3 regions of the Pontibaca methylaminivorans genome follow, and region 3 is predicted to be linked to each of the others. Evidence: riboswitches for the same ligand, from Rfam matches in the RefSeq annotation. Region 3 holds a riboswitch; each other region holds the start of a gene.
What was found. Region 3 has a riboswitch for cobalamin ahead of B0B01_RS09965 (hypothetical protein). Riboswitches for the same ligand answer to the same signal wherever they lie in the genome.

Region 1 (7,141 bases), 260 kb from region 3:
AACACGATATCGGCGGTGGCGAACGGGTTGGGCGACAGATTGAGCACGAGCGACGTGAGCGCCCCGGCCAGCGCCGAAATGGCGATGCCGGCAAGGATCAGCGTGATCGACCCGCCGCGCGGCCCGGCCAGCAGCAGGATCACGAGCACCGCGATCACCGCCGCCCCGAGCGCCGAAAGCGGCAACGCCAGCGCGAAAAGGGTGGCGAACCCGCTCTGCAGCGCCAGCACCGCACCGAGCGCCGCCGCGCCGGTGACGCCGATCAGCCCGGGTTCGGCCAGCGGGTTGCGCAGATATCCCTGCAGCGCTGCGCCCGAAAGCCCGAGCGAGCCGCCGACCATGAGCCCGAGCAGGGCGCGCGGCAGGCGGATTTCCTGCATCACCACCGCAAGCGGCGTGTCCTCGGCGCCCAAAAGCGCCCCGAGCGCGCGCAGCGGCGTGACCGGCAGCGGTCCGGCCAGAAGCGACCCCGCAAACAGCACGGCACAGATCGCGGCCATCACCAGGGCGACACGGGTCATTGTCCGGCCTCGATCCGCTGGCGCAGCGCGCGCATGTCCTGCAGCGCCTCGATCACCGCCGGGGTGCCGCAGATCCAGTGCCTGTCATCCATGTGCCCGGCCAGCAGGCTGTCCGGCAGGGCGCGCAGCGCGGGGTGTTTCAGCACTTCGTTCGCGCGGGAATAGCCCGGGTATTCGTGCCCGCGCAGGATCACGTCCGGGGCCAGCATGACCAGCCGTTCGAGCGGCAGGTTGCCGCCATCCGGGATGCCGGCCTCGTCGGCCACGTTGGCGAAGCCGGCCTTGCGCAGGATGTCCCCGGCAAGGGTCTTGCCGCCGGTGGTATAGCCGTTCGCGTAGTAAAGCGCGGCGCGGGGGCGCCTTTCGGGCGCGCCGGAGGCCGCGGCCATACCCGCATCGAACCGCGCGAGCATCCCCGCCGCGGCCTCTTCGCGTCCGAGAAGGTCGCCCATGCGGCTGATGTTGTCGCGCACCTCGGCAAGCGAATCGGCCGGCTTGAACTGTTCGACCCGGATGCCGAGGCTGCGCAGCATCTGCACCGTGGCCGGGTCCGCATAGGTTCCGGTCAGCACGAGGTCGGGGGCGAAAAGAAAGATCGACTCGGCGCGGGTGTCGTTGACCGGCAGCGCCCGGGCCGCCTCGACCATGAGCGAGCTTTGCGGATCGCGCGAGAGCCGCGAGACCGAGACAAGCTGCCCTGGCGCGGCCAGCAGCAGCGCAAGCTGGTCGGTGCAGAGATTGGCGGACACCACCCGCTCCGGTGCCTTTTGCGGCGTGCCGGCGAGCGTCGCCGTGGCGGAAAGGACCACCACGGCGACAGCGCAGAGAGCCTCAGAAATCCGCACGGATACCCGCATAGAATGCCCGGTCGGAGGTGCCATAGCCCCGCGCCGTCTGATACTGCCGGTCGGTCAGGTTATCGACGCGCAGGTAGATCTGCGAGGCTGGCGTGAGGTCAAAGGACAGCCCCGCGTTCACCACCGTGTAATCGGGCATGGGGCCGGTATCCACGCGGTCGGCGACATGGTTGACAAAGACCTGTCCGTCGAGCCGGTTGGTCAGGCTGGCACGCAGCCCGAGCAGCAGGTCATGTTCGGGGACGCGGCTCAACTGGTCGCCCGCCGCGGTCCTGGCGCGGGTATAGGTGTAGTTGCCGAGAAAGGTCACGCGCTCCCCGAGCGGAAATTCGCTGGAAAACTCGATCCCGCGCGTCGTGGTGGTTCCGGGCACCTGTATGTAACGTCCGCTGTCCCAGTCGATGAGATCGTTGATCCTGGTGTAGAACAGCGTTGCCGCAATCAAACCGCCATTGGAAAACTCGCGCTCGGCGCCGAGTTCGAAACTGCGGCTTTTCTCGGGTTTCAGAGTATCATTGCCATAGGTCGGGTCAAAAAGCTCATAGAGCGATGGCGCGCGAAAGCCCGTGGCAATCGCGGACCTGATGGTCCATGCCTGATCAGGCCGCCACGCAAGCGCGATCCGCCCGGTTGGTTCGGTGCCAAATTCGGAATGGCGGTCAACACGCAGGGAAGTGGTCAGGTCAAGGTTGTCCGACAGGCCGAATTGCGCCTCGCCAAAGACCGAGGCCGTATCGCTGCGCGATTTGTCGCTGTCCAGCCGCGCCTTTTCCTCGGCGTACTCGGCGCCGAAAACGAGCGTGCCGAAGGACGGGCGGACCGTGCCCGTATAGCGCGCACCTTTCCGCATACCCTCAAACCGCTGGGTGTAACCGTTCGGATCATAGCGTGTTGTCTTGAAATACGACGCTTCGAGTTCATGCGATACGTTATCGCCGTCGAAAGTCGCAAATATCCGTCCACCCTTTCTGTCGGTGAAATTCTTGTCCGGCGTATCTATCAAGCCATAGGGCGGAAACATCGAATAGCCATCTATATCGGCTTCGTGCTCTTCATATATCATGTCGAAGCCGACCCGGACCTGATCGGTCAAGGCATAGCTTCCCGAGAAATAGATGGTCTTTCCGTCGAATCCGTCGCGCTCGGTATTGCCGTCGTTTTCGTCGGCAGCCGAGAATCCGTCCGTATGCAGGCGCGTCATGGTCAGGGCAAGTTCCGCACGATCCGAAAGATACCCGACGCTGCCGGAAACGCTTGCGGTGCCGTAGCTGCCCGCCTCCCCCGAAAAGCGGTAGCTGATGCCCTCGCTTGTCGGTCGCCATGTAAATATGTTCACCACGCCCGCGATGGCCGATGATCCATAAAGCGCGGATTGCGATCCTTTCAGAACCTCGACGCGGCTCAGCCCCGCGGCGGTCAGTCCGCCCCAGTTGTAGGATTGTTTGATCTCGGTCGGATCGGTCACGTCGATGCCGTTGATGCGGGTGCTGACATAGCCGCTACCGAGCCCCCGGATTCTGAGTGTCGTGGCCGTGCCGACGCCGCCATTCGCGCTGGCTGTGATGCCGGGAAGCCGCGTCAGCGTATCGACCAGTTCGGGGCCTGTGCTTCTGCCCAGATCGTATTCATCCAGCACATCGACGGTTGCGCCCACACGGTCCGCTTCGGTCTCTGTCTGGTTGGCCGATACCACGATCGTGCCCAGTTCCAGATATTGCTGCGCCGTGGCCGCTCCTGTGCCCAGCACGAGCGCGGATGCGGTTGCGAGAAGTCGTTTCATGTCAGGCCCTCCCGGCCTTGTCGGTGGTCATGTCTGGGAGAGCCACGCCGGGCCTTCCAGGACGGTGCGCATCACCATCGCGGAACCGGCGCCGCCCATGCGACGCCCCTCGCGCCACATGAAGGTGATCGCTCTGGCAGGTCTCCTGACTTGCGGGTCGTTGCGGCAAACAGTCCTTCCCAGCCCGGTCCGGGCCAGTGGTGTCATTCTGTTTCCGCTCGCCGCCTACAGTTGCGGGGGCAGTCGTGGAATTGGCGGTTTCCCGCCGCACCACATTCCCTATTGACGGCGGGTTTCCCGCCGCACCAGAGCAGCTTCGGCATAGGCGCAAGCCCCGCGCGGATCAAGAGGCATGATCGCTTGCAGAGCGCGGGGGCGGGCGGTAATGGCCCGGTGACGCCCTGCCGGCCGGTCGCGGCAGGACAACAGGGCCGGAACGAGACCGATACGGGAGACAGGCAAGTGAGCGATATCAACACCGACACGAGTTACAGCGTCACCGCCGAGGAACTGCGCCAGTTCGTCGAGCGGATCGAGTCGCTCGAAGCCGAGAAAAAGGATATCGCCGACCAGCAGAAAGAGGTCATGGCCGAGGCCAAGGGGCGCGGCTATGACACCAAGGTGCTGCGCAAGATCATCGCCCTGCGCAAGCGCGACAAGGACGACATCGCCGAGGAAGAGGCGATCCTTGAAATGTACAAGGAAGCGCTTGGCATGGCCTGAGCGCGCCCGGTCAGGCGGTGCGTAGCAGGATCGCACCCTCGCGCGCGCCGGCGGCCACCGCGTCATGGGCCCGCGCCCCGTCGGCAAGGTCGAATACCGCCGCCACCGGACAGTCGAGCGCTCCATGCCGGAGCGCATCGTGCAGACGCCGGATCGCGGCCGCGCGGGCCGCGTCGGGAAGCAGATAGACCAGCATCAACTCGACCGTGACCGCCTTGAACAGCAGCGGATAGAAGGGCAGCCCCGGTTCCGGGGCGAGCGCCGAACCATAGGCGCAGATCGTGCCGTTTTCCGCGATCACCTCCGTATCGGTCGCGATGTTGCGGCCGAATTCGACCTCGATGATGCGATCAACGGGGTGGCCCCCGTTCGCGGCAAGGATCTCCTGCGCCAGATCGGGGGATTCGAAATCGAGCGCGGCATCTGCCCCGGCGCCGCGGACCTGGTCGAGCCCGCGGCCCCGCGCGGTGGCGATGGTGCGTGCCCCGCCCCGGCGGGCAAGCTGCATCGCAAGGTGGCCGACCGTGCCCGCACCGCCCTGGACCAGCACCGTCCTGCCCGAAACATCGCCGCCCCCGAACACCGCGTGGGCGGCCGTCAGCCCCGGAATGCCGAGCACCGCCCCGGTTTCAAGCGGCAAGTTGTCGGGCAGGGGCACCGCCTGCGCGGCGGGCAGGGTAATCTGCGCCGCTGCCGTGCCGAGCGCGCGCCGCCACTGGCCGTTCCAGATCCAGACCCGCTGGCCGAGCCGCTCACCCGCGACCCCCTCACCGATGGCCGAGATCACCCCCGCACCGTCGCTGTGCGGAACGATCAGCGGAAAGGGCATTTCCGCGGCCCCCGCACGGGCCCCCGCGCGCGCCTTCACGTCCGAGGGATTCACCCCGGAAAATGCAAGGTCGACCGTGACTTCGCCGGCTTGCGGCGCGGGGCAGGGGATGTCCTCGATCCGCAGGACGTCGGCCGCGTTTCCGTAGCGGCGATAGGCGAGCGCTTGCAAGGGTGCCTCCTTTTTTCCGAAGCCTGCTGACGACTCTAGCGAAGCGGGGCCGGACTGCCAGCCCGCGATGCATGAGTGGCGCCCTAGTCGCGCAGCTCATCCGGGGCGACGCCCCAGAGCGCCTTTTTCGGCGCCCAGCCGCGATAACCGCCCGAGGAAATGCGGCACCAGCCGGGATTGCATTCGCCCAGCCGGGCGATCACGCTTTGCTCGAACACGGCGACAACCGATGAGGATTCGTCGGGCTGGCTGCGGATCTGGAGCGTTTCCTGCTCGACCAGTACCGTTCGCGTGCCCGACAGCAGTGCATAATGCATCCAGCCGCCGGCGCCGTCTCGGTCCTGCACGCGGCGCCAGTGCCCGTGTTCGGCGGTGATCTGCAGCGGCATGTCGCGGCGCTTGAACACCCAGTCGATGCGATGGCTGAGCGTCGGACCGCGGCGCGCGTTGCCCTCGGCCACCTTGAGCGAGACATAACGCGGCAGCGGCAGATTCGTCGCCTGACCGCGTTTTTCGGCCGCCTGGGCGCGGGTCGGCGCGGGCAAGGCCAGCGCCAGCAGCAGCGCGACGACGGCCAGATGCCATGAGAATCGGAATGTCACTGCGGTTCTCCCGTCCTGCCTCATTTCCGGGCTGCGCCTTGAATTTCCGCCGGAAATCATGCGCGCGGTTCTTGTGCCATGCCCGCTCCTGCGCCACGATGCCATGGCGCCACCTCGATTGAAAAGCGACGGGAGAGGCTGATTGTCAAGAGAACGCCTGACTGTTGTGCTGCCGCGACGCTTGCCGGAGCCGGTCGAAACCGCCATGGCGGCGCTGTGCGACCTGGTGACGCGCGAGGACGACCGGCCCATGTCGCGCGACGAGATGATCGCCGCTGTCCGGCAGGCGGATGTGCTGGTGCCGACCATGGCCGAGCGGATCGACGCGCCCTTCCTGGCGGAGGCCGGTACGCGGCTGCGGCTGATCGCGAATTTCGGCGCGCGGGTCGATCACATCGACCTGTCCGGGGCGCGCCGGCGGGGAATTCTCGTCACCCATGCGCCGGACATCGCGACCGGGGATATCGCCGATATGGCGATGACGCTGATCCTGGCCCTGACCCGGCGCTTTCCCGAAGGGCGCGCCCTGATCCGCACCAATGAGTGGGCCGGGTGGAGCCCGGCCGGGCCGCTTGGCCGGCGTCTCGAGGGGCGCTGTCTCGGGATTCTCGGGATGGGGCGGGTCGGGCAGGCGCTTGCGCGGCGTGCCCGTGCCTTCGGCATGGACATTCATTACCACAACCGCAACCCGGTCCCGGATGCGATCGCCGAGGAACTCGGCGCGACCTGCTGGCCGAGCCTCGACCAGATGGCGGCGCGGGTCGATGTGATGTCGGTCAACTGCCCGGCGACGCCCGGCACGTTCCGCCTGATGAACGCGCGCCGTCTTGCTCTGATGAAACCCGGAGCGGTGATTGTCAGCACCGCCCTTGGCGAGGTGGTGGACGAGGTGGCGCTGACGCGGATGCTGCGCGCGGGGCGGCTTGCCGGCGCGGGGCTCGACATCCGCGACGCCGACACGGGATTCAACCCGCGCCTGCGGGCGCTCGACAACGTGGTGCTGCTGCCGAACATGGGCGCGGCGACGCTCGAGGGGCGGATCGAGACCGGAAAGCGCGTGATCGCCAGCATTGCCGCCTTTGCCGAGGGGCTTGCCGTTCCCGACCGGGCCGATGCGGCCGCGCCCTGATCCGGCCGTCTGATTTCATTCCATGTTGCGAGGCCCCCATGCGTGCATTCATCGCCATATCGCTTCCAGCGCCGGTGCGGCAGCAGCTTGCCGACCTGCGCGAGGCGCTCCCCTTCGGGCGGCCGGTGCCGGAGGAAAACCTGCATCTCACGCTGGCCTTTCTCGACGACCAGCCCGAATCGCTGCTGCGCGACCTGCATGAGCAGTTGTCGCTGATCCGCGCCGAGCCGTTCGAACTGTCCCTCTGCGGCCTCGGTATCTTCGGCGGGCCGAAGCCGCGGGCGCTGTTTGCCGAAGTGGAGGAATCCGAACCGCTCCTGTCGCTCCATCGCGAGGTGAGGCGCGCCGCCCGGCGGGTCGACCTGACGCTCCCGCGCGAGCGGTTCCGCCCGCATGTGACGCTCGCGCGGCTGCCGGGGCAGTTGTCGCCGCTGCGGGCGCGGCAGTTGCAGCTTTACCTTGAAAACCACATCGCTGCGCCCCTGCCCGGGTTCCGGGTCGAGGATTTCACGCTGTTCCATTCGATCCT
Region 2 (7,141 bases), 1.7 Mb from region 3:
GGCGACGGTTTCGCCCCGCATCATACCATCCGCCCGCAGGATCAGCCCGCCGCTTTCACCCCGCTCGACCCGCAGGTCGGCCGAGGCGGACCCAAGCACCGCAACCGGTCCCGCATCCACCGCAAGGCCGAATTTCGGCGGCAAAACGGGCGCTTGTGCCAGAATACCTTCGAGCGCCGCGACGAGATCGGGCACCACGTCGCCCTGCCAGAGCGGCGTGGTCAGGATGTTGCGCCGCGCCTCTGTGCCGGGATCCGGGTCAAGCAGGCCATGATCGGCAAGCATTGCCTGCACCTTCGGCAGCGCCTGCGCCCGAAGGCCCCGGATCTGCAGATGCGCGCGGCTGCCGAGTTCGACCATGCCGCTGCCGTGCATCTGCGCGAGATCCGCAATGGCGCGCGCCTGCGCCGGCACGAGCCGCGAGGCAGGGGGACGGATGCGCAGGATCAGCCCGTCGGCGGCCTCCATCGGCTGCAGGGCGCCGGGGCAGCGGTCTTTGATCACATCGGCGTTCATGACATCCCCATCGCCCGGCTGTTCGAGCGGCTTTGCCACAGGCCGGCCTCGGCCAGGGCGGCAAAGCGCGCCTCCATCGCCCGGAGCGCCTCGGGGCTTTCGGTTTCCAGAAAGGCGCGCACCTCGGGCCGGCCGAGCGTCGCGTCGTGGTAAAGGTCGAACAGATGCGCGGGCACGACCCCCGCGAGATGCGCGAACGCGGCCATGTGGTCGAGCGTCGCCGCGATTTCGCCCGCACCGCGGAAGCCGTGCCGCATCATGCCGGCGATCCAGCGCGGATTGGCGGCGCGGGCGCGGGTCACGCGGGCGATTTCCGTGGCCAGCGGACGGGCGCGGGGCGCTTCGGGGCGGGTCGCGTCAAGGTGGTAAAGCGCGGGTTCGGGCGCCCCGATCCGGGCCATGGCGGCGGCGAATCCGGCCTCATGCGCGGCGTAATCCTCGGCCAGAAGCAGGTCGGTTTCGGGCATGTCCTGCGCATGGACAAAGCTGTCGGCGCCGCGCAGCCGGGTTTCGAGCGTGTCGCGCGCCGGCTCTCCCGCGGCGGAATGGGCCGAGGCCGCAAGCCAGGCCTCGCCGGCGGCGCGGCGGGCGGATTCGCCCAGATGTCCGGTCGAGATGCCGAGCCCGTAACTCCCCGGCGCCGGCGCAAAGACGCGCGGCCCCGGCGCGGCGCTGACATAGGGGTTCATGTCGGGGGCCTCGTCGCGCTCGGCCAGGGCCGTCGTGGCGGCCTCGAAAAGCGCGGCGAGTTCGGGAAACACGTCGCGGAACAGGCCCGAGACGCGCAGCGTGACCTCGATCCGGGGCCGGTCGAGCAGGGTGAGCGGGATGATCTCGAAACCGCTCACGCGCTCGGAATCCGCGTCCCAGCGCGGCGCGATGCCGGCCAGGTGCAGGGCCATGGCAAATTCCTCGCCCGCCGTGCGCATGGTCGCCGAACCCCAGAGATTGACCACGAGCCCCTGCGGATAGTCGCCGCGTTCCTGCAGGTGGCTGCGGATCAGTTCCCCGGCCAGCCGGACCCCCTGCGCATGGGCATTGCGCGAAGGCACCGCGCGCGGATCGGTGGAAAACAGCGCCCGCCCCGTGGGCAGCACATCGGCACGCCCCCGGAAGGGCGAGCCCGAAGGCCCCGGTTCAAGGGGTTGCCCGGCAAGCGCGGCGATCAGCGCCGCGCGCTCACCCCTGATCGAGGCCGGGTCGCCGGCAAGCCGGCCGTCCTCCTGCGGGGTGCCGCGCCCCCAGACATGCAGCCCCTCGCCGAAGCGGCTTTCCTTCAGGTCGCAGACGAAGGCGTCGATCATCGGGATCGCCTCGGCGGGGCCTGCATCGCCGGGAATGCCGAGATCGTCCTCGATCCCGGCCTGTTGCGCGGCCTCGCGGATCGCCGCGATCAGGCGATTGCGCCGCGCCGGATCGAGCCCGTCGGCGGTGGAATATTCGTCAAGCAGCGCCTCGATCCGGGTGAGTTCCGGCAAGGATCCGGTTTCCGCAAGCGGCGGCGGCAGGTGGCCGAGCGTCAGCGCCCCGATGCGGCGGCGCGCCTGTGCGGCTTCGCCCGGGTCGTTCACGATGAAGGGATAGACCACCGGAAGCGCGCCGGTCAGCGCTTCGGGCCAGCAGGCGGCAGACAGCGCCACCGCCTTGCCGGGCAGCCATTCGAGCGTGCCGTGCGCGCCGATATGGACCATGGCGTCCGCCTGTTCGCGCAGCCAGAGATAAAAGGCCGCATAGGCGTGACAGGGCACGCGCGTGGTGTCGTGATATTCGCCCTCGCGGTCCGCGCTGCGGCTGCGCTCCGGTTGCAGCGCGACAATGGCCTTGCCCCGTCGGGTCGCGGCGAAATGGAAATGCCCGCCCTTCAGGGCGGGGTCGTCCTGCGGCGCGCCGTGCACCCGGCAAAGGTCGTCGCGCAGCGCTTCGGGAAGGGTATCGAGCGCGCGCAGGTAATCCGCAAGCGGCCAGCGGATGGAGTCGCCCAGCGCCTGTTCAAGCGGCGCGCCCGCTGTGGTGTCGTGACCGGCCTCCGCCAGATCCTCGAGCATCGCACGGGCCGAAGCCAGCGCGTCGAGCCCGACCGCATGGGCCATGCGATAGCTGCGCCCCGGATAGGTCGAAAGCACGAGCGCGACCCGCCGCGCGGGCGCAGGCTGCGCGGCCAGCGCGATATGGGCGGCAACGCGGGCGACGGTGGCCCGGATGCGCTCGGGATCGGGACAGTGGGCGGCATGGCTGAATTCGAGTTCCGGGTCGCGCGCCGTGGTTTCCTTGAACGAGATCACCCCGGCGTTGATCCGCCCGTCCACCTCGGGGAGCGCGACATGCATGGCAAGGTCCGCAGGCGACAGGCCGCGTTCGGCCCCGGACCAGGCGGCGCGGTCATTGGTGGCGTGAATCGCCTGGAACACCCGCACCCCGGCAGCATCAAGGGGGGAACCGGCCCTGCCGCGCGCGGAAAAGGCCGTGGTGTTGACCACCGCGACCGGGGAAAGGCGGGGCAGGACGGCGCGCAACCAGCCGGCGGCGGCGCTGTCCTTGAGGCTCGGCACGAAAAGGCCGAGCGTGCGGAAGCCGCCCGCCTCAAGGCCGCGCATCAGGGCGGCGACGCCTTCGGTATCGGCGGCAGCGGCCCAGGCACGGTAGAAGGGCACCGCGATCAGCGGGCGCGCATCCGGCGCGCCCGGCAATGGCGCGTCCGGTTCCGGGTCGGGCAGGGGGCCGTGATCGGGGTGCCAGAGCCCGAACGGCGGCAGGGTCTTCGGCCCCGGCACCGGCCCGGCATAAAGACCAGAGGCAAGCGCAAGCTGCGCCAGCGCCCCCTGCGCCGCGATCGCGCCCCCCGCATCGCAGAGTTCCGCCAGCCGGCGCAGGGTCGCGACCGGCAGGGTCGAGGCCGCGTCAAGCGCCGGGTCCGGCTGCCCGTCCGCCGGCAGGATCGCGAGCGCGATGCCCTTTTCGCGGGCAAGGGCCGCGACCTGCTCGACCCCGTAGCGCCAGAAGGCGGTGCCGCCCAGCAGGCGGATCAGGATGCCCCGCGCCCCGGAAAGCGTTGCCTCGACATAGGTATCGACCGAAAGCGGGTGCAGCAGCGCCGAAAGATTGGCGAGCCGCAGCGAGGGCAGCCCCTCGCGCCCGCGCCGCCAGCCCGCCGCGAAAGCGCCGAGATCGCTGTCGGAAAAGGACAGCACCACCAGATCCGCGGGCGCCTGCCCGAGATCGCGCGGCGTGGCCGTTTCCTCCAGCCCGTGGCTTTCGCGGAAGAGGACGTGCATCAGATCAGCGCCGCGCGGATCGCATCCGGGTCGAGATCACCCTTTTCGGCGATGACGACGAGCCGCCCCTCGCGCGGCGCGGCCCCCCAGGGGCGGTCGAACTGATGGCGCACCCGTGGCCCCACCGCCTGCACCAGCAGCCTGAGCGGGCGATCCGCGATCGCCACGTGCCCCTTGATGCGCAGGATTTTCCGCGATGCGGTCAGGGCCTCGACCCTGGCGGCAAGCCTGTCCGGGTCATCGACTTCCGGCAGGTCGATCACGATGGTGTCGAAATCGTCGTGGTCGTGGTGGTCGTCGGCACCGTCGTGATGCGAGGGGCGGGCATTGATGCTGTCTTCGGCCGCCGCATGGATCCCGAGCACCACACGGGCGTCGATCACCCCGTCGGTCAGGGGCAGGACCGGCAGGTCCCGCGGCGCCTCGGCCAGAACCGCCGCGCGCGCCGTGGCGAGCCCCTCTTCGCCGGCGAGGTCGGCCTTGGACAGCAGCACGAGGTCGGCGCAGGCGATCTGGTCTCCGAACACTTCGGACAGCGGGGTCTCGTGATCGGCGCCCGAATCGCTGCCGGTGTTGCCGGGGTGTTCGGGATCGGGGGCGAAGGTGCCGTTCGCCACCGCCTCGGCATCGGCGAGCGCGATCACGCCGTCGATCGTGATCTTCGAGCGCAGGTCGGGCCAGTCGAAGGCCTTGAGCAGCGGCTTGGGCAGGGCAAGGCCCGAGGTCTCGATCAGGATGTGATCGGGGCGCGGCTCCATCGCCAGAAGGCGCTCGATGGTGGGGATGAAATCATCGGCGACGGTGCAGCAGATGCAGCCGTTGGTCAGTTCAAGGATATTGGCCTCGGGGCAGTTTTCATCCGCGCAGCCCCGGATCAGGTCGCCGTCCACCCCGGCATCGCCGAATTCGTTGACCAGAACGGCAAGCCGCCGCCCGCCCGGGTTCTGCAGCAGGTGGCGGATCAGCGTGGTCTTTCCGGCCCCCAGAAAGCCGGTAACGATGGTGACGGGGGTTTTCTCAAGGCTCATTTCACGGGCTCCATTGGCGGTATGCGGGCGATGATGTTGCGGCGCAGGCTTTCGGGGCGCTCGCGCCAGGGCAGGAAACCTTCGGGCGCGGCGCGATAGGCGGCGGTCATGGTCTCGAGCGCGTCAAGGTCGCGGTCGGGATCGAGTTCGCCCTGCAGGTAGGTCCAGCGCCCGGGGCCCCGCAGCACGACGACGCAGCCGCGCCGGCAGGCAGACAGGCATTCCTGCCTGACATGGGGAATGCCGCGGGCGGACAGCGCCGCGGACAGCCGCGCGCCGTCGCGCAGGGGCTGTTGCGCCCCGGTTCCGTCCGCGGACATGCGGCAGGTGGTACAGACCACCAGTTCGATTTCGATCGCGTCACACATCGGCCCCTCCGACCAGAGTTTCGCAACCGGAGGAACAGACGGGGGTGCGGGGCACATGCGCCCGCACGTCCGGTCTGCGGCATGCCCCGGCCGCATGATTCCGAAACGGCCCCGGAAACGGCGGGGCCGGTGCTGGCAGGTCTCCCGGCTTGCGGATGTCAGGGGCGATACCCCTGGCGGCTGCCCGGCCTTCCCGACGCGATGTCAGTGGCAGTGGGCATCCTCTCCGGTCACGGTCGCGGGGGCGGCTGCGTTTTGTCCCGGGTGGCCCGGGGCGTCGCATTCCCTCTTCGCCTGCAAAACTGCAGGAACCAGCGATGCGCAGAGCCAAGCCCGTTTCCGCCCCGCTTGTCAAGCGCGAGCGCGGACCACGCCCCGCGACCGGGCGGCGGGCCGTGGAACCGGCGGTGGCCCGATGTCCGGGGGTGAAACCGGGCGGTGTTTCAGGGCCGTGCTTCAGGGGCGTTGACGCACCGCATCGGGCGCCTTAAGGATTGTCCCGACGGTTTTCCGATTTCGGAATGAAAAGGGAATGCAGTGCGGGCCGGATGGCCTCATGCTGCAGCTGCCCCCGCAACTGTAGGCGGAGAGCCTTCTGTCACATGCCACTGGGAGCGATCCCCGGGAAGGCGACAGGGGGCGGTGCTTCGCGAGCCAGGAGACCTGCCGTCAGCCGTTGTCACGCGTGAACACATCGGGCGGGGTGTCCTGGTGAAATTCGCATCCGCCCGCAGGGACAGTCCGGGCAACAGGATGCAGCGTTTGCGGTGACGGTGAAATGATCGCTGGAGCCGAAATCCGTGCCCGAACTCATATCTCAGTCAACCGCCCTTTCGGGCGTGTCCGGCCTCGTGCCGTCAATTCCGCGCCTTCCTGCCCGGCCAAGGCGCCGGCGGGCTCTTGTCGTCGCCGCGCTTCTGGCCGGCACGGCCGCGCCGCTTTCTGCGCAGGACGCCACCCGCAGCAGCGAGGACAACGGCGAGACGCTGCTGCTCGATACCATCACCATCGAGGGGCAGGGGGCGGCGGATCTCGACCTGCATCAAGGTTCCACCGCCGGCAGCCGGCTTGGCCTCAGCTCCTTCGAGACGCCGGCCAGCGTGCAGGTGATCGACGGGGGTGCGATCCGCAGCCGGGGCGAGCGCGATGTGACGCGGGCGATCGTGAACACCGGGATCGGCGTGAGCTTTGGCGGCTCGCCGGGCAACGGCGGCACCTCGGTCAGCATGCGCGGATTCAACGGACACGGGTCGGTCACGCGGCTGTATGACGGCACGCGGCTTTACCCGGCCTCGGGCACGATCACCTTCCCCTTCGACACCTGGAGCGTGGACCGCATCGAGGTGCTGAACGGCCCGGCCGGTGTGCTTTACGGCGAAGGGGGTGTCGGCGGCGCGATCAACGTGATCCCGAAAAAGCCGCTGACCGAGGGGCGGCGCGACGAGTTGCGGGCCACCATCGGCACCCATGGCCAGCGCGGGCTGGCCTATGGCAGCGCCGGGCCGCTGGGCGACCGGCTGGCCTACAGTTTCGATGCCAATATCACCGGCTCCGACGGCTGGATGGATCGGGACAACATGTCGTCGCGTTCGCTTTCGGCGGCGCTGCGCTGGCAGGCGACCGAGACCCTTGCGCTGACGCTTTCGCATGATTTCGGCGACAACCGCCCGAGCCGCTATTTCGGCACGCCGCTGGTGGATGGTCAGGTGGACCGGCGCGTGCGCTATCGCAACTACAACGTCGAGGACAGCCTCGTGCGCTACAAGGACAGGTTCACGCAGCTCAAGGCGGAATGGACGCCCAACGACAGCGTGACGCTGACCAGCAGCACCTATCACCTGACCAGCAACCGCGACTGGCGCAACGTGGAGAGCTACACTTATGGCCCCGGCACCGGAGTGGTTACACGCCAGCCCCGGCTCGCTCTGGCTCACGATGTGGAAGAGACAGGAAATCG
Region 3 (7,141 bases):
ACCGAGCGGACGCTGGCCGCGCTCTATGCGGATCTTCTCGGGATGGATGCGGCGCAGATCGGCCGGGCGGACGATTTCTTTGCCCTTGGCGGTGATTCCCTGTCTGCGGTGCGGCTCATGCTGCGGATGCGCGAGGAATGGGGAGACGCGCCGGGGCTGGCGGCCCTGTTCGAATATCCCGATATCGCCACCCTGGCCGCGCGGATCGACGCAGGGGCAGGGCAGGTGGCCGGGGACGACGGGCTCGCACCGCTCATCACCCTGACCCGCGGCGCGGAGGATCGCGATCCCCTGTTCATGGTGCACCCGGCCGGCGGGATCTGCTGGGGCTATCGCACGCTGGCCCGCGCCCTGTCGCCGCACCGCACGGTGCACGGCCTGCAGGCGCCCGCGCTTGATCCCGATGTGCCCGTGCCCGATAGCATCGAGGCGCTGGCCGCGGATTATGCGCGCCGCATCCGCGACACCCACCCCGAGGGGCGCTGCCATGTCGCCGGCTGGTCGGTCGGGGGCATCCTCGCCCAGGCGATCGCGGTTGAACTGCAGGACGCCGGGCGTGAGGTCGGCCTTGTCGCCATGCTCGATTCCTACCCGGCCGAATGCTGGCGGGCCGAGCCCGAGCCGACCGAAAGCCAGGCCCTGCGCGCATTGCTTGCCATCGCGGGGCACGATCCCGAACGCTATCCGCACCTGACGACCCGCGAGCAGATCCTCGCCTTCCTGCGCGAGGGCGAAAGCGCGCTCGGCAACCTGCCGCCGCGGGCGCTCGAAGGCGTGGTGCGGGTGGTGCTCGAAACCAACCGGCTGGTGCGGGGCCACCATCACCGCCGCTACGACGGTGTGCTGACCCATGTCCGGGCCGCCCATGACCACAAGACCCGCCCGCATCTGACGCCGTCGCTCTGGGAACCCTATGGCGCGGCGCTCGATGTGGTTTCGGTTCCGTTCCTGCACCCGCAACTGACCGGTGCCGAGGCAAGCGCCATGATCGCGCCCGCCCTGTCCGAGCGGATGGAGCAGGCAACACCGGCAGCCGGCGCGGCGCGGCGACAGGCATGAGCCGGGACATGAACCGGGACACGGGCCTTGCCGGGCGGATCGCTTTCGTCACCGGCGCCGGTGGCGGGATCGGTGCGGCGCTCGTGCGGCTGCTGCGCAGCGAGGGCGCGCGGGTCGTGGCGAGCGATCTTGCCGTGCCGGCGCTTGAGGGTGATGATATCTGGCCGGCCGCGCTTGACATAACCGACAGCACCGCGGTCGAGGCGCTCGTGGATCAGGTCGAACAGAGTTGGGGGCCGATCGAATTCGGGGCGAATGTCGCCGGTGTTCTGGCGACGGATACCGTTCTGGAGACCAGTGACGCGGACTGGCGGCGGGTGTTCGATGTGAACACCCATGGCGTGTTCCATGTCGGGCGCGCGCTCGGGCGGCGCATGGCGGCGCGGCGGCGGGGCAGCATCGTGGTCGTGGGCTCGAACGCGGCCGGCGTGCCGCGCCATGCCATGGCGGCCTATGCCGCGTCGAAGGCTGCGGCGCATATGTTCACCCGCTGTCTCGGCATTGAACTCGGGCCGCTGGGCGTGCGCTGCAACATCGTGGCGCCGGGTTCGACGCTTACGCCGATGCAGACCGGCATGTGGGCCGACGATCAGGGCGCCGCGCGGGTGATCGCCGGGCAGCCCGGGACCTTCAAGGCCGGGATCCCGCTTGGCAAGCTCGCGGTGCCGGAAGAGGTGGCCGAGGCGGTGCTCTTCCTGCTCTCGGACCGGGCAAGCCACATCACCATGGCGGATCTTTATGTCGATGGCGGGGCAACGCTCCGGGCGTGACGGCCCTCAGCCGAGCCGCTGCCGCACCAGCGTCGCGAAGATGCTTGCGGCCACCGGAAGCAGCGCATCGTCGAAGTCATAGGCCGGATCATGGCACATGGGGCTTTCCTGCCCGAGAAACAGATAGGCGCCCTCGGCGGCGGCCTGCAGGAACAGGGCGAAATCATCCGTGAACGGATAGGCGGGCTGGTCGCGCGTGACATTGGCGGCGCCCAGCACGGCGGCACAGGCGGCGGCCGCATGATCCGCGCCCGCGGGCGTGTTGATGCAGGGCGGAACCTCGGTCAGCCGATTGCAGCGGATGGCGCAGCCGGTCAGCGCCGCCACCCCGGCGCAGGCGGTTTCGAGCCGGGAATGAAGCAGCGCCAGAACCTCCGGGTCGAGCGCCCGCGCCGTGCCGGAAAGCCGCGCCGTGGCGGGAATGATGTTATGCGAACTGCCGGCCTCGATCGAACAGACGGTGATCAGCGCGGAGTCGGCCGGGTCGATATACCGCCCAATGATCGAGGAAATCTCGGTCGCGAGCCGTGCTGCCGCCTGCACCGGGTCGGTGGCCTTGAAAAAGGCGGCGCCGTGGCCGCCGGTGCCGGAAATCTCGGCCTCCCACACGATATAGCCGTTCAGGGTCGCGCCGCTGCGCACCGCGGCCTGTCCCGGTGCCAGAAGCGGCATGTTGTGAAACCCGTATACCTCGTCAAAGGGGAAGCGGTCGATCAGCCCGTCCCGGATCATCGCCCTTGCGCCCAGCCCGTTTTCCTCGGCCGGCTGAAAGATCAGCACGACGCGGCCCCGCGCGGGCGGGTTTTCGGCCAGATGGCGCGCAACCCCGAGCAGCGCGGCGGTGTGGCCGTCATGACCGCAGGCATGGGCGACACCATCCCGGGACGAGCGCCACTCCCGGCCGCTTTCGTCCTGCATCGGCAGGGCATCCATGTCGGCGCGCAGGGCGATCGACGGGCCGGGCGCGCCTCCCTCGACGATGGCCACGACCCCGGTCCTGCCGATCCCCTCGACCGGCGCGAGCCCGAAGTCCCGCAGCCGCTGCGCCACTAGGCCGGCGGTGCGGGTCTCTTCAAAGGCAAGCTCCGGGTGGCGGTGGAAATCACGGCGCCACTCGGTCATGAGAGGGGCAAGGGCAGCGATCTGGTCGATTGTCTTCAACGGTGCAGGGCCTTTGTCGGGGATGCCTCCTGATAGGGCGAAGCGCGGCGCGGCGCAATGGAACGGGAGCGTGATCGCGGACATGCCCCGTTGAATCCGGCGACGATGGCACACAGATATGACGCAGACCGCAGCAGGAGGGGAGCCGGCGCCATGCGCTATGAAAAATCGGCAGAGGCCATCGCGGCGCTTTCGCCCGAGGAATATCACGTCACGCAGGAAAGCGGCACCGAGCGGCCGGGCAGCGGAAAGCTGCTGCACAACCGCGAACCGGGCATTTATGTCGATATCGTCTCGGGCGAGCCGCTGTTCGCGAGCGGCGACAAGTTCGACGCCGGCTGCGGCTGGCCGAGCTTTACCCGCCCGATTGAATCCGCCCATGTGACCGAACACGGCGACCACAGCCTTGGCATGTTGCGCACCGAGGTCCGCAGCGCCCATGGCGACAGCCATCTGGGCCATGTGTTCCCCGATGGCCCGGTGGATCGCGGGGGCCTGCGCTATTGCATCAATTCGGCGGCGCTGCGTTTCATCCACCGCGACGACATGGAGGCCGAAGGTTACGGCGCCTGGCTCGGCCGGATCGGGGGCGGGCATGAGCAGGACTGAACGCGCCGTCCTTGCCGGGGGCTGTTTCTGGGGCATGCAGGATCTGTTCCGCCGCCGTCCCGGCGTGATCGCGACCCGGGTCGGCTACAGCGGCGGCGACGTGCCGAACGCGACTTATCGCGATCACGGCAATCATGCCGAAGCGCTCGAGGTGATCTTCGACCCCGATGTGACGGGTTATCGCGACATCCTTGGCTTCTTCTTCCAGATCCACGACCCGACCACCCCCGACCGGCAGGGCAACGACCTCGGCCCGAGCTATCGTTCGGCGATCCTTTTCGCGGATGAACGGCAGGAACAAACCGCGCGCGAGACCATCCGCGACGTGGATGCTTCCGGGCTCTGGCCGGGGCTGGTTGTGACCGAACTCGCCCCGCTCGGCGATTTCTGGGAGGCCGAGCCCGAGCATCAGGATTATCTCGAACGGTTCCCGAACGGCTATACCTGCCATTTCATCCGTCCGCACTGGGTGCTCCCGCGGTCTGCGGCATCGTGACGGATCGCGCGTTCGGCGCTTGACTTGGGCCCGGTGCTTCGCGACAGTCGCGCTGATGGTTTCCCGGGGGCGGCAAAGGCGGCCTGCGGGATGAAAAGGGAACGCGGTGCGGAGGAATCTCCAAGGCCGCGACTGCCCCCGCAACTGTAAGCGGCGAGCGCCCATCCTCCTTGTGCCACTGGGGCCTTGATGGCTCCGGGAAGGCAGGGAAGGGCGCAGCGACCCGCGAGTCAGGAGACCTGCCATCATCGTTGAAACCATGAGACGGGCGGGGTGCCCCGAGGAGCGTTTGCCGTGATGACGGAGCCACTCGAGACCATGCAGACCATGCGCCGCCCTCTTCTGCGCGGAGGGCGCGATGAGCATTTCATTTCCGGACCACCAGTTCCAGATCACCACCTGTCTGCGAAGCGGGCGCGAATGCCCCGTGGCGCGGGCCTTTGCCGAACGGCTCGTGCAGGCCGCGCGGCTCGCCTGTTCGCTGCGGCCCGGCTTCGAGATGACCGGGCGGGCCATGCTTGACGGTTGTGCGGCCGGGGGCGAGGCCCTGTTCGTGCTGAACGCGCACCGGGTGGAGCTGTTCTGCGGCGTCGAAAAGGGCGAGGATGCCGCGGCGCTCTGCGCCTTTTCCACCGCATTCTTCGAGGACCGCGACGCGCGGGGCCCGCTGTCCCGGCTGATGGCCCCGCCGCGGATGATGCTGCGGGCGCCGGTCCGCATGGCTTGCCCTGCCCGGGCCGAACCCTGCGAAACGGCGAGGATCTGACATGCGTGTTTTCCCCCCCGAACGGATCGTCTGCCTGACGGCGGAAACGGTCGAGGTGCTTTACCTGCTGGGCGAAGAGGCGCGTATCATTGGCGTCACAGGCTTTGCCACCCGCCCCGCGCGGGTGCGGCGCGAAAAGCCCCGGGTCTCGGGATTTTCCTCGGCGGATATTTCGGCGATCACCGCGCTTGAACCTGATCTCGTGCTGAGCTTCTGCGATATTCAGGCCGACATCACCGCCGCGCTTCTGCGCGAGGGCGTGGCGGTCATGGCCTTCAACCAGCAGGATCTGCGCGGCATTCTTGCCATGATCCGCCATGTCGGCGCGCTGGTCGGTTGTCCCGGGCGGGCCGACGACCTTGCGCGCGGATACGAGGCGCGCCTTGCCGAGGTCGCCGCCCGGGCCGAGGGGCGGGCAAGGCCGCTGGTCTATTTCGAGGAATGGGACGACCCCATGATAACGGCCGTGCGCTGGGTGTCGGAACTGATCGGCATCGCGGGCGGGCGCGAGGCGTTCCCGGATCTTGTGACCAGGGGCAAGGCCATGGAGCGCGTGGTGACGCCCGAACAGGTGGCGGCGGCGCGCCCCGATGTCATTCTAGGCTCCTGGTGCGGCAAGAAGCTGCGCCCGGAGCGGATGGCGGCGCGCCCGGGCTGGGACACGATCCCGGCGGTTCGCAATGGCCGCATCCACGAGATCAGCTCCTCGCTGATCCTCCAGCCCGGCCCGGCGGCGCTGACCGACGGGCTCGACGCGATCATCGAGGCGCTGGGCTGAGCGTCAGCCGCCGCGCGCTTTCACGGCATCCGTGACGGCACGGATCACCCCGAGCGTGGGCGGCTCGTCAAGGAAGGGCACATGACCCCGGTCCGGCACGGTTGCGCTGACCATGTCGGGGTGCCGGAGTTGCATCTGCCGCAGCGTTTCGGCCGAAAGGATGTCGGAATTCGCGCCCCGGATCACGCCGAGCGGCAGCGGGCGGAGTGCATCGAACAGCGCCCATGGGTCGGGTGCATCCGCCGCGCTGCTGTCCGCGCCGGCTGCCGCCACCGCGTCGCGCAGATGCGGGTCGTACCGCAGCACGAGCCCGCCCGGCCCCTTGCGGTAGCGCGCCCTTGCCTCCTCCCGCCAGCGGTCAAGGGGAACGCCCGGGAATTTCGCCGCATTGTCCCGCGCCAGTGCATGCGCGGCGTCCTCAAGGCTGCGGGCCTCGGGCGGGCGGCCGAGGCGGTCCAGAATCCGCGCAAGCCCCGCCGGTTCGATCACCGGGCCGATGTCGTTCAGGATCACACCCGAAAGCCGCGCCGGGGCAATCATCGCAAGCGCCATGGCGATCAGCCCGCCCCGCGACGTGCCGAGGATCACCGCCCGCTCAAGCCCGAGATGATCGAGCAGTTCAAGCGCATCCCCGGCCTCGCGCGGGATCGAATAGTTGCGGAAATCGGCGTCATAGGCGGAGTCGCCCCGCCCGCGATAATCCATGCGGATGACACGGCAGCCCGCGAGATGCGGCGCGACATGGTCGAAATCGCGGCAGTTGCGGGTCAGGCCGGCAAGGCAGAGCAGGGCAGGGCCATGGCCCGTGTCCTCGTAATAGAGCGAGAGCCCGTCGCTTGTGTCGAAGCTCGCCATCAGGAGGGGCGCCCGTTCATTGCATGCCGTCCCGGTGCCGGGCCGGCTGCCGGCGGAATATCATTGTCCCACCGCCGGTTGTGCGTCATGGCTCACATGGATTCGGGCTGCGGCATGCCGAGCACGTGATAGCCACCATCGACATGGATGATTTCGCCGCTCGTGAAGGCGCCGGCATCCGACGCCAGCCAGACCGCCGTACCGCCCACGGCCTCCAGCGTCGCGTTGCTGCGCAGCGGCGCGTTCTGCTCGGTGAACCGGTAGGTCTTGCGCGCACCGCCGATGGCGGCACCGGCCAGGGTGCGCATGGGGCCCGGAGAAATCGCGTTGACGCGGATGCCCTCGGGCCCGAGGTCGTTTGCCAGATAGCGCGTCGCGGATTCGAGCGCGGCCTTCGCCACCCCCATCACGTTGTAATTCGGGATCACCCGGTTGCTGCCCTGATAGGTGAGCGTGATGAGCGTCCCGCCATTCTCGCGCATCAGGGGATGGCTGCGCCGGGCGACCTCGATGAAGGAATAGGCGCTGATTTCCAGCGAATGGAGGAAATTCGCCCGGCTCGTGTCGAGGAAACGCCCGGTGAGTTCGGACTTGTCCGAATAGGCGATCGCGTGGACCACGAAATCAATGGTTTCCCAGCGGCCGGC

Region 1: another riboswitch for cobalamin. It lies ahead of B0B01_RS08650 (TonB-dependent receptor plug domain-containing protein); the one in region 3 lies ahead of B0B01_RS09965 (hypothetical protein).
Region 2: another riboswitch for cobalamin. It lies ahead of B0B01_RS01640 (DUF1636 domain-containing protein); the one in region 3 lies ahead of B0B01_RS09965 (hypothetical protein).

Annotation. Positions count from the first base shown of each region.
Region 1 covers NZ_FTPS01000001.1:1,769,070-1,776,210, forward strand. The annotation lists gene B0B01_RS08640 (FecCD family ABC transporter permease) at 1-521, opposite strand, end outside; gene B0B01_RS08645 (ABC transporter substrate-binding protein) at 518-1,366, opposite strand; gene B0B01_RS08650 (TonB-dependent receptor plug domain-containing protein) at 1,353-3,158, opposite strand; cobalamin riboswitch at 3,277-3,483, opposite strand; gene B0B01_RS08655 (DUF2312 domain-containing protein) at 3,621-3,881, shown strand; gene B0B01_RS08660 (NADPH:quinone reductase) at 3,892-4,881, opposite strand; gene B0B01_RS08665 (SH3 domain-containing protein) at 4,965-5,507, opposite strand; gene B0B01_RS08670 (2-hydroxyacid dehydrogenase) at 5,626-6,612, shown strand; gene thpR (RNA 2',3'-cyclic phosphodiesterase) at 6,651-7,141, shown strand, end outside.
Region 2 covers NZ_FTPS01000001.1:314,595-321,735, reverse strand. The annotation lists partial or broken gene B0B01_RS13380 (precorrin-3B synthase) at 286-468, opposite strand; gene cobN (cobaltochelatase subunit CobN) at 513-3,788, opposite strand; gene cobW (cobalamin biosynthesis protein CobW) at 3,788-4,816, opposite strand; gene B0B01_RS01640 (DUF1636 domain-containing protein) at 4,813-5,184, opposite strand; cobalamin riboswitch at 5,302-5,515, opposite strand; cobalamin riboswitch at 5,671-5,869, shown strand; gene B0B01_RS01635 (TonB-dependent receptor) at 5,985-7,141, shown strand, end outside.
Region 3 covers NZ_FTPS01000001.1:2,029,955-2,037,095, forward strand. The annotation lists gene B0B01_RS09940 (non-ribosomal peptide synthetase) at 1-1,059, shown strand, start outside; gene B0B01_RS09945 (2,3-dihydro-2,3-dihydroxybenzoate dehydrogenase) at 1,068-1,829, shown strand; gene B0B01_RS09950 (amidohydrolase) at 1,836-2,990, opposite strand; gene msrB (peptide-methionine (R)-S-oxide reductase MsrB) at 3,144-3,599, shown strand; gene msrA (peptide-methionine (S)-S-oxide reductase MsrA) at 3,586-4,095, shown strand; cobalamin riboswitch at 4,135-4,356, shown strand; gene B0B01_RS09965 (hypothetical protein) at 4,454-4,861, shown strand; gene B0B01_RS09970 (cobalamin-binding protein) at 4,863-5,639, shown strand; gene B0B01_RS09975 (alpha/beta fold hydrolase) at 5,643-6,494, opposite strand; gene B0B01_RS09980 (enoyl-ACP reductase FabI) at 6,587-7,141, opposite strand, start outside.